2 regions of the Bradyrhizobium sp. S3.7.6 genome follow, and region 2 is predicted to be linked to the other one. Evidence: riboswitches for the same ligand, from Rfam matches in the RefSeq annotation. Region 2 holds a riboswitch; the other holds the start of a gene.
The links. Region 2 has a riboswitch for glycine ahead of ACVJ5M_RS18670 (D-amino acid dehydrogenase). Riboswitches for the same ligand answer to the same signal wherever they lie in the genome.
Positions count from the first base shown of each region.

Region 1: another riboswitch for glycine. It lies ahead of gcvT (glycine cleavage system aminomethyltransferase GcvT); the one in region 2 lies ahead of ACVJ5M_RS18670 (D-amino acid dehydrogenase).

Region 1 covers NZ_JBSSEQ010000001.1:3,790,188-3,793,918, reverse strand. Annotated here, with positions in the region: gene alaS (alanine--tRNA ligase) at 1-1,948, opposite strand, end outside; glycine riboswitch at 2,182-2,270, shown strand; gene gcvT (glycine cleavage system aminomethyltransferase GcvT) at 2,416-3,564, shown strand; gene gcvH (glycine cleavage system protein GcvH) at 3,576-3,731, shown strand, end outside.
Region 2 covers NZ_JBSSEQ010000001.1:3,951,968-3,955,698, forward strand. Annotated here, with positions in the region: gene ACVJ5M_RS18665 (ABC transporter permease) at 1-933, opposite strand, end outside; gene ACVJ5M_RS18670 (D-amino acid dehydrogenase) at 1,115-2,416, opposite strand; glycine riboswitch at 2,484-2,598, opposite strand; glycine riboswitch at 2,602-2,705, opposite strand; gene ACVJ5M_RS18675 (M20/M25/M40 family metallo-hydrolase) at 2,800-3,731, opposite strand, start outside.

The DNA of each region.
Region 1 (3,731 bases), 160 kb from region 2:
ATTTCTCGCCGAACAGGGCGCGCGCCCCGGCCTCGCGGGCCTCGTCCACGCCCATGACGCGCGTGGTGACCTCGTCATTCTCCAGCACCACGTCGTTGGCGATGTCCTCGACGCGGGCAAGCTCTTCCGCCGTGATCGGCTTCGGATGCACGAAGTCGAAGCGCAGGCGGTCGGGCGCGACCATCGAGCCGCGTTGCGCGATGTGGTCGCCGAGCACCTGGCGCAGCGCCTCGTGGATGAGATGCGTCGCCGAATGGTGCGCGCGGATCGAGGTGCGCCTGCCGTGATCGACCTCTAGCTGCAGCGCGGTGCCGAGCTTCAGCTCGCCGCTCTCGACGGTGCCGACGTGGACGAAGAGATCGCCGAGCTTCTTCTGCGTGTCGGTAACGCGGAACTTGATGCCGCCCTCGCCGCTGAGCACGCCGGTGTCGCCGACCTGGCCGCCGGACTCCGCGTAGAACGGCGTCTGGTTGAGCACGATCGCGCCGGTCTCGCCGGCCTTGAGGCTCGCGGTTTCCTGGCCGTCCTTCACCAGCGCGGAGACCACGCCTTCGGCGCTCTCGGTCTCATAGCCCAGGAATTCGGTGGCCCCGAGCTTCTCGCGCAGCGGGAACCAGATCGCTTCGGAAGCCGCCTCGCCCGAACCCTTCCAGGACTCGCGCGCCTTGGCCTTCTGGCGCTCCATCGCGTCGGTGAACGAAGCTTGATCCACGCCGATGCCGCGCGACTTCAGCGCATCCTGCGTGAGATCCAGCGGGAAGCCGTAGGTGTCGTACAGCGTGAAGGCGACGTCGCCGTCGAACATGTCGCCCTTCTTCAGGGACGCGCTCTTCTCGTCGAGGATGGCAAGGCCGCGCACCAGCGTCTTGCGGAAGCGGGTCTCTTCCAGCCGCAGCGTTTCCTCGATCAGGTTTTCCGCGCGCATCAGGTCGGGATAGGCCTGGCCCATCTCGCGCACCAGCGCCCAGACCAGCCGATGCATCAGCGGCTCCTTGGCCCCCAGCAGCTGCGCATGGCGCATCGCGCGGCGCATGATCCGGCGCAACACATAGCCGCGGCCCTCGTTCGAGGGCAGCACGCCGTCGGAGACGAGGAACGCCGAGGAGCGCAGATGGTCGGCGATGACGCGGAACGAGGCCACCGTCTGCTCGTTCGGCCCGCTGCCAAGCGCGGACGCGGTCGCGTCGATCAGATGGCGGAACAGGTCGGTCTCGAACACGCTGTCGACGCCCTGCATGATGCAGGCCATGCGCTCCAGCCCCATGCCGGTGTCGATCGAGGGACGCGGCAGATCCACGCGCTCCTCCTTCGTCACCTGCTCGTATTGCATGAACACGAGATTCCAGAATTCGAGGAAGCGGTCGCCATCCTCTTCCGGCGAGCCCGGAGGTCCGCCCCAGATGTGATCGCCGCGATCGATGAAGATCTCCGAGCACGGGCCGCACGGGCCGGTGTCGCCCATCGCCCAGAAATTGTCCGAGGTCGGGATGCGGATGATGCGGTCGTCGGAGAAGCCGGCGATCTTCTTCCACAACCCGGCCGCCTCGTCGTCGGTGTGGTAGACGGTGACGAGCAGCTTGTCTTTCTTGAGCCCGAACTCCCGGGTGATCAGGGTCCAGGCCAGCTCGATCGCCCGCTCCTTGAAATAGTCGCCGAACGAGAAATTGCCGAGCATCTCAAAGAAGGTGAGATGGCGCGCGGTGTAGCCGACATTGTCGAGGTCGTTGTGCTTGCCGCCGGCGCGCACGCATTTCTGCGACGTGGTGGCGCGCTGGTACGGCCGCTTCTCGACGCCGGTGAAGACGTTCTTGAACTGCACCATGCCGGCATTGGTGAACATCAACGTCGGGTCGTTGCGCGGCACCAATGGCGAGGACGACACGATCTCGTGGCCGTTCTCGGCAAAGAAGTTCAGAAAGGTCGACCTGATCTCGTTGACGCCGCTCATGTTCATCCAATCGGGTGTGCTTGGACCCGCGATACGCCATCCAAACCGGGCATTTGGGCTGATATCTGCGGGTCAAAGCGCTTTTAGACAAGGCCAGCTGCGCTGTCCAGAAACTGTGCAAGGAGATCAGTGAGTTGCCGCAGGCGCGCAATCCCGTTTGCAATCCCGTTGAAAGGCGCCAGGTGCGCGTTGACAGGCTTGGCCGGCCTGTGGTCTGTACCCATCTGTATCGTACGGCCACGTCGGGAGAGACCGGCTTTGGTGCCGGCGCCGAAGGAGCAACCGCCCCGGAAACTCTCAGGCAAAAGGACCGCGTGGCTTTGACGACATCTGGAAAGAGGCGCCGACGGGCATAAGACCCGGACTGCGTCCGCCGACGGGATAATACTCTCAGGCACAGCGACAGATGGGGCTTCGACTGGTTGCTACCGGGGAATCGTCCCCGGGGAACCACCGAGGGCCCCGTGATGCTTGCGCGCGACGACCAAGATTCCCTCAAACATACGCCCCTTCACGGGCTTCACGTCTCCCTCGGCGGCAAGATGGTGCCGTTCGCGGGCTATGACATGCCCGTACAGTACCCCGCGGGCGTCCTGAAAGAGCACCTCCATACCCGTTCCTCCGCCGGCCTGTTCGACGTCTCCCATATGGGCCAGCTCGCGCTTCGGCCGAAGTCGGGCAAGGTCGAGGACGCTGCCCGCGCGCTGGAACGGCTGGTGCCGCAGGATATCGTGGCGATTGCCCCGGGACGGCAGCGCTATGCCCAGTTCACCAATCCGGACGGCGGGATTCTCGACGATCTGATGGTCGCCAATTTCGGCGACCACCTGTTCCTGGTCGTCAACGCCGCCTGCAAGGAAGCGGACGAAGCGCATCTGCGCGCGCATCTCGCGGACGACTGCATCATCGATTCGCTTCAAGACCGCGCCCTGATCGCGCTGCAGGGCCCGAAGGCGGAAGCGGTGCTGGCGAAATTGTGTGCAGAGGCGCCCTCCATGAAGTTCATGGATGCCGGCCCGCACAAGGTCGCCGGTCTCGACTGCTTCGTCTCGCGCTCCGGCTACACCGGCGAGGACGGGTTCGAGATTTCGGTCCCCGCGGCCGATGCCGAGCGCCTCGCCAAAACGCTGCTGGACAATCCCGACGTGATGCCGATCGGCTTAGGGGCCCGCGACAGCCTGCGGCTGGAAGGCGGGCTCTGCCTCTACGGCCACGACATCGACACCGCCACCACGCCGGTCGAGGCCGCGCTGGAATGGTCGGTGCAGAAGAGCCGCCGCAGCGGCGGCGCCCGCGCCGGTGGTTTTCCCGGCGCTGATGCGATCCTCGCCCATTTCGATCACGGCGCGAGCCGCCGCCGGGTCGGCCTGCGCACGGAAGGCCGCGCGCCGGTGCGCGAGGGCGCGCTGCTGTTTGCGGATGACGCCGGCGGCGAGCCGATCGGAAAGGTCACCTCGGGCGGTTTCGGCCCGAGCCTGAATGCGCCGGTCGCGATGGGCTATGTGCCCACGGCATCGAGCGCGCTCGATACAAAACTCTTCGCCGAGGTGCGCGGCCAGCGGCTGCCGCTCACGGTCGCCGCCATGCCTTTCGTGAAAAACACCTACAAACGCTGAGGACTGAGAAAATGACCACGACGCTGTACTCCTCCGACCATGAATGGCTGGCCATCGACGGCGATGTCGCCACCGTCGGCATTACCGACTACGCGCAGTCGCAGCTCGGCGACGTCGTATTCGTCGAACTGCCGAAGGTCGGCCGCAGCCTGAAGAAGGCGGAAGCC
Region 2 (3,731 bases):
GATCCGGGGATCGAGCAGCGTATAGGCGACGTCGATCAGGAGATTGACGACGACATAGATCAGCGACGTCAGCAGGATCATCGCCTGGATGACCGGATAGTCGCGCGCCAGCACAGCGTCTACCGTGAGGCGGCCGATGCCGGGGATGTTGAACACGCTCTCGGTGACGACGACGCCGGAAATCAGCAGCGCAAAGCCGGTGCCGATTACGGTGATGACGGGCACCGCGGCATTGCGCAGCGCATGGCGCATCATCACGGCGACCTCGTTGATGCCCTTGGCGCGGGCGGTGCGGACGTAGTCCTCACCGAGCACGTCGAGCATCGCCGCACGCGTCATGCGCGCGATCAGCGCGATGTAGATGAACGAGAGCGCGCAGGTCGGCAGGATGATGCGCTCGAAGAACGGTCCAAAGCCGTTGAAGATGCTGCGGAAGCCCTGCACCGGCACCCAGCGCAGGTCGATCGCGAAGACCTCGATCAGGAGATAGCCGACCACGAACACCGGCACGGAGAAGCCGAGCACGGAGAGGCCCATCACGAAACGGTCGATCCAGGTGCCGTGCTTCCACGCCGCGATGACGCCGAGCGGCACGGCGACGATCACGGCGAGAATGATCGTCGAGAGCGCGATCGAAATCGACGGCTCGACGCGCTGGCTGATCATCTTCATGACTGGCAGGTTGGAGATCAGCGACGTTCCGAGATCGCCGTGCAGCAGCTTGTTCACCCAGGTGATGAATTGCACGATCAGCGGTTCGTTGAGGCCGAGCGAGTCGCGGATGCGTTCCAGCCGTTCCGGCGTGGCGTTATCGCCGGCGAGAATGGCGGCGGGATCGCCCGGCGTCAGCCGCAGCAGCAGGAAGACGAACAGCGCGACGACGCCCATCACGGGCACCGCGGCCAGAACGCGGCGAATGAGATAACCTAGCATGCACCTATCTCCGGCTGCGGAACTTGTGGGGCCGAGAGGCCCCTGTGGAATCGGTTCTGTCTATCATGCACGCCTGTCACTCGGGCTGGAAAGCCGGCCGGAGAAGCCGACCTTTCGGGGCAAATTGTGTGCCAAGGGCAGGGCGGTCGCAAGAGGCCGCCGAGCCTCCGATATCGGCCACTCAGGATGCATGGCGGAACTCGCGCTCAACCCTGAGTGAGGGTGCGGTCGGCGGTGCGTTGAGCCCGCGCCAGCCGTCGATGGTCCCGGCAATCATCTGCGCGGTCGCCGCCGACAAGGTCCAGCCGAGATGGCCGTGACCGGTGTTGAAGAACACGCCCGGCATCCGTCCTGCGCGCACCACGGGCATCATGTTCGGCATCATCGGCCGCAGCCCGGCCCAAGGCACGACCTTGGACGTTTCGACGCCGGGGAAGTTGCTGCGCACCCAGTCGACCAGCGGCTGCACGCGGTCGGCGCGGATGTCGCGGTTGAAGTCGTTGAATTCGGCGGTGCCTGCGACGCGGAAACGATCGGCGCCGAGCCGGCTGGTGACGATCTTGGCGGCTTCGTCGAGCAGGCTCACGGTCGGCGTCGCATTGCGGCTTGCGGCAGTGTCGAGCTGAACGGTGATCGAATAGCCCTTCACCGGATAGACGTTGACGCGCTCGTCGAGGAGGGCGGCGAAGTGGCGGCTGGCCACACCGGCGCAGACCACGACGCCATCCGCCTTCAGCATGCCGCGCGCGGATGCGACAGCATCACTGGCCGAAAGATCAGCCCAGCCGATGACAAAGCCGCCACCTGCCTGGGCAATGGAATCGATGTTGGCTTCGTGGATAAAGGTCGCGCCGCGCCGCTTGCAGGCTTCCGCAAGTCCGCGCGTGAACTTGTGGATATCGCCGGTCGCATCCGACGGCGTGTAGAAGCCGCCAAAATAGTCCTTGCGCAGCGTCGGCTCGATGGCGCGGATCTCCTCCGGCGTCACCGGGCGGCGATCGAGCCCGCCTTCCTTCAGCAGCGCATTGACCTGCAGGCCGGATTCAAAACCCCTCTTGTCGTGATAGATGTGCAGGATGCCGCGGCGTTCGAGATCGAAGTCGATGCCTTCGCGCTCCGCGATCTCGAACAGATGCTTGCGGGCTTCGATCGCGAGCCGCGTGGTCTGAACCGTGTTGGCGCGGTAGTTACCGATATTGGCGACGAACTCGCTCATCCACGAATATTTGTGCCAGTTCGGCCGCGGGTTCATCAGCAGCGGCGCATCACGCCGGAACATCCAGCGCAGGCCTTTCAGGATCGTGGCGGTGCTGTTCCAGACTTCGGCATTGCTGGCGGAGAGCTGTCCGCCATTGGCGAAGGACGTCTCCATCGCGGCGTAGCGGTGCTTGTCGAGCACCGTCACCTTGTATCCGCGTTCGAGCAGGGCATAGGCGGTCGTTACGCCGGTGATGCCGGCGCCGATGATGGCGATATGGGTCATGGCAGGTTCGGGGCTCCCGTGAGTTAGAGTCGGCTAACCGCCGGCCAAAGGCCGTTGGCGGCGCCCCATCTGTCACGGTTACCTGAGAGCTTGATCCGGCGCGGACCTCGGCGAGGTCAGCTCCGGACTATCCCCTTCGGTGGACGTCACGACCACATTGGCCGTGCCGCCTCTCTCCAGATCGTCCTGACGATACGGTCCTTTTGCCTGAGAGTTTCCGGGGCGGTTGCTCCGTCGGCGCCGCAACGAAAGCCTGAACTCTCGTTGCGATCTCTCCCGCATCGTCGCGTGGACAATCGAGCAGTACGATGCGCCTCATTTTTAGACAAGGCTAAATTTAAACCGCGACTGCCAACGCATTGTGCAGTGCGAAGGCTGCGTCGTCAGTCGAGCGTCGCCAGCAAGCCGGCCATCAGGCGCCCGCGTTCAACCAGGCTCTCGACCTCGATGAACTCCTCGAGCGTGTGGCCGTTGCCGCCGCGCACGCCGAGGCCGTCGAGCGTCGGGATGCCCATCGCGCCGGTAAAGTTGCCGTCGGAGCCGCCGCCAGAGCTCGCATGCGGCAGCTCAGTGCCGAGCGATTTGGCGATGCCGCGCGCCTTTTCATAAAGTGCCATGGTGCCGGCATCGGGCTCCCATACGGGGCGCGTGACGCCGCGCGTCACCTTGAACGTGACATCATTGGTCGTGCCCGACAGCGCCAGCATCCGCTCGACGCCGCGATCGAGATCGGCCTGGCGCTTGGCCATGGACAGCGCCTCGCCGGTGGCGGTCGTGGCAACGCAATTGACCCATTGTCCGCCATGCACGACGCCGACCGAGAAGGTGCAGTCCTCCGTCGTCATCGCGTCGATGGCGAGGATCTGCCGCGCCATCTCGCGGATCGCCGAGCGTCCGGCCGACAATGTTGCGCCGGCATGGCTCGGCCGGCCCGTCGCTTCCAGATTGAAACGCGCGATGGCGTAACGTCCGGTGGTGACACCGTTGTCGGCGCGGCCCGGTTCGGGCACCAGCACATATTTGTTGCGCGCAGCCTCCGCCTCGATGATGTCGCGCGTCGAGGGCGTGCCGACTTCCTCGTCGGGCGTAAACAGCACGGTGATCGGCAGCGGCGTGGTGAAGGACGCACGTGCCAGCTGCCGGATCGCTTCCAGCGAGAGATAGTTGCCGCCCTTCATGTCGTAGATGCCGGGGCCGTAGCACTTGTCGCCCTCGCGCCGCCATTTCAGCTTCTCGATGGTGCCGACCGGGTGGACGGTATCCATGTGGCCGGCGATCAGGATGCCCGGCTCGCCCTGTTTCGGATGCGGGAAGC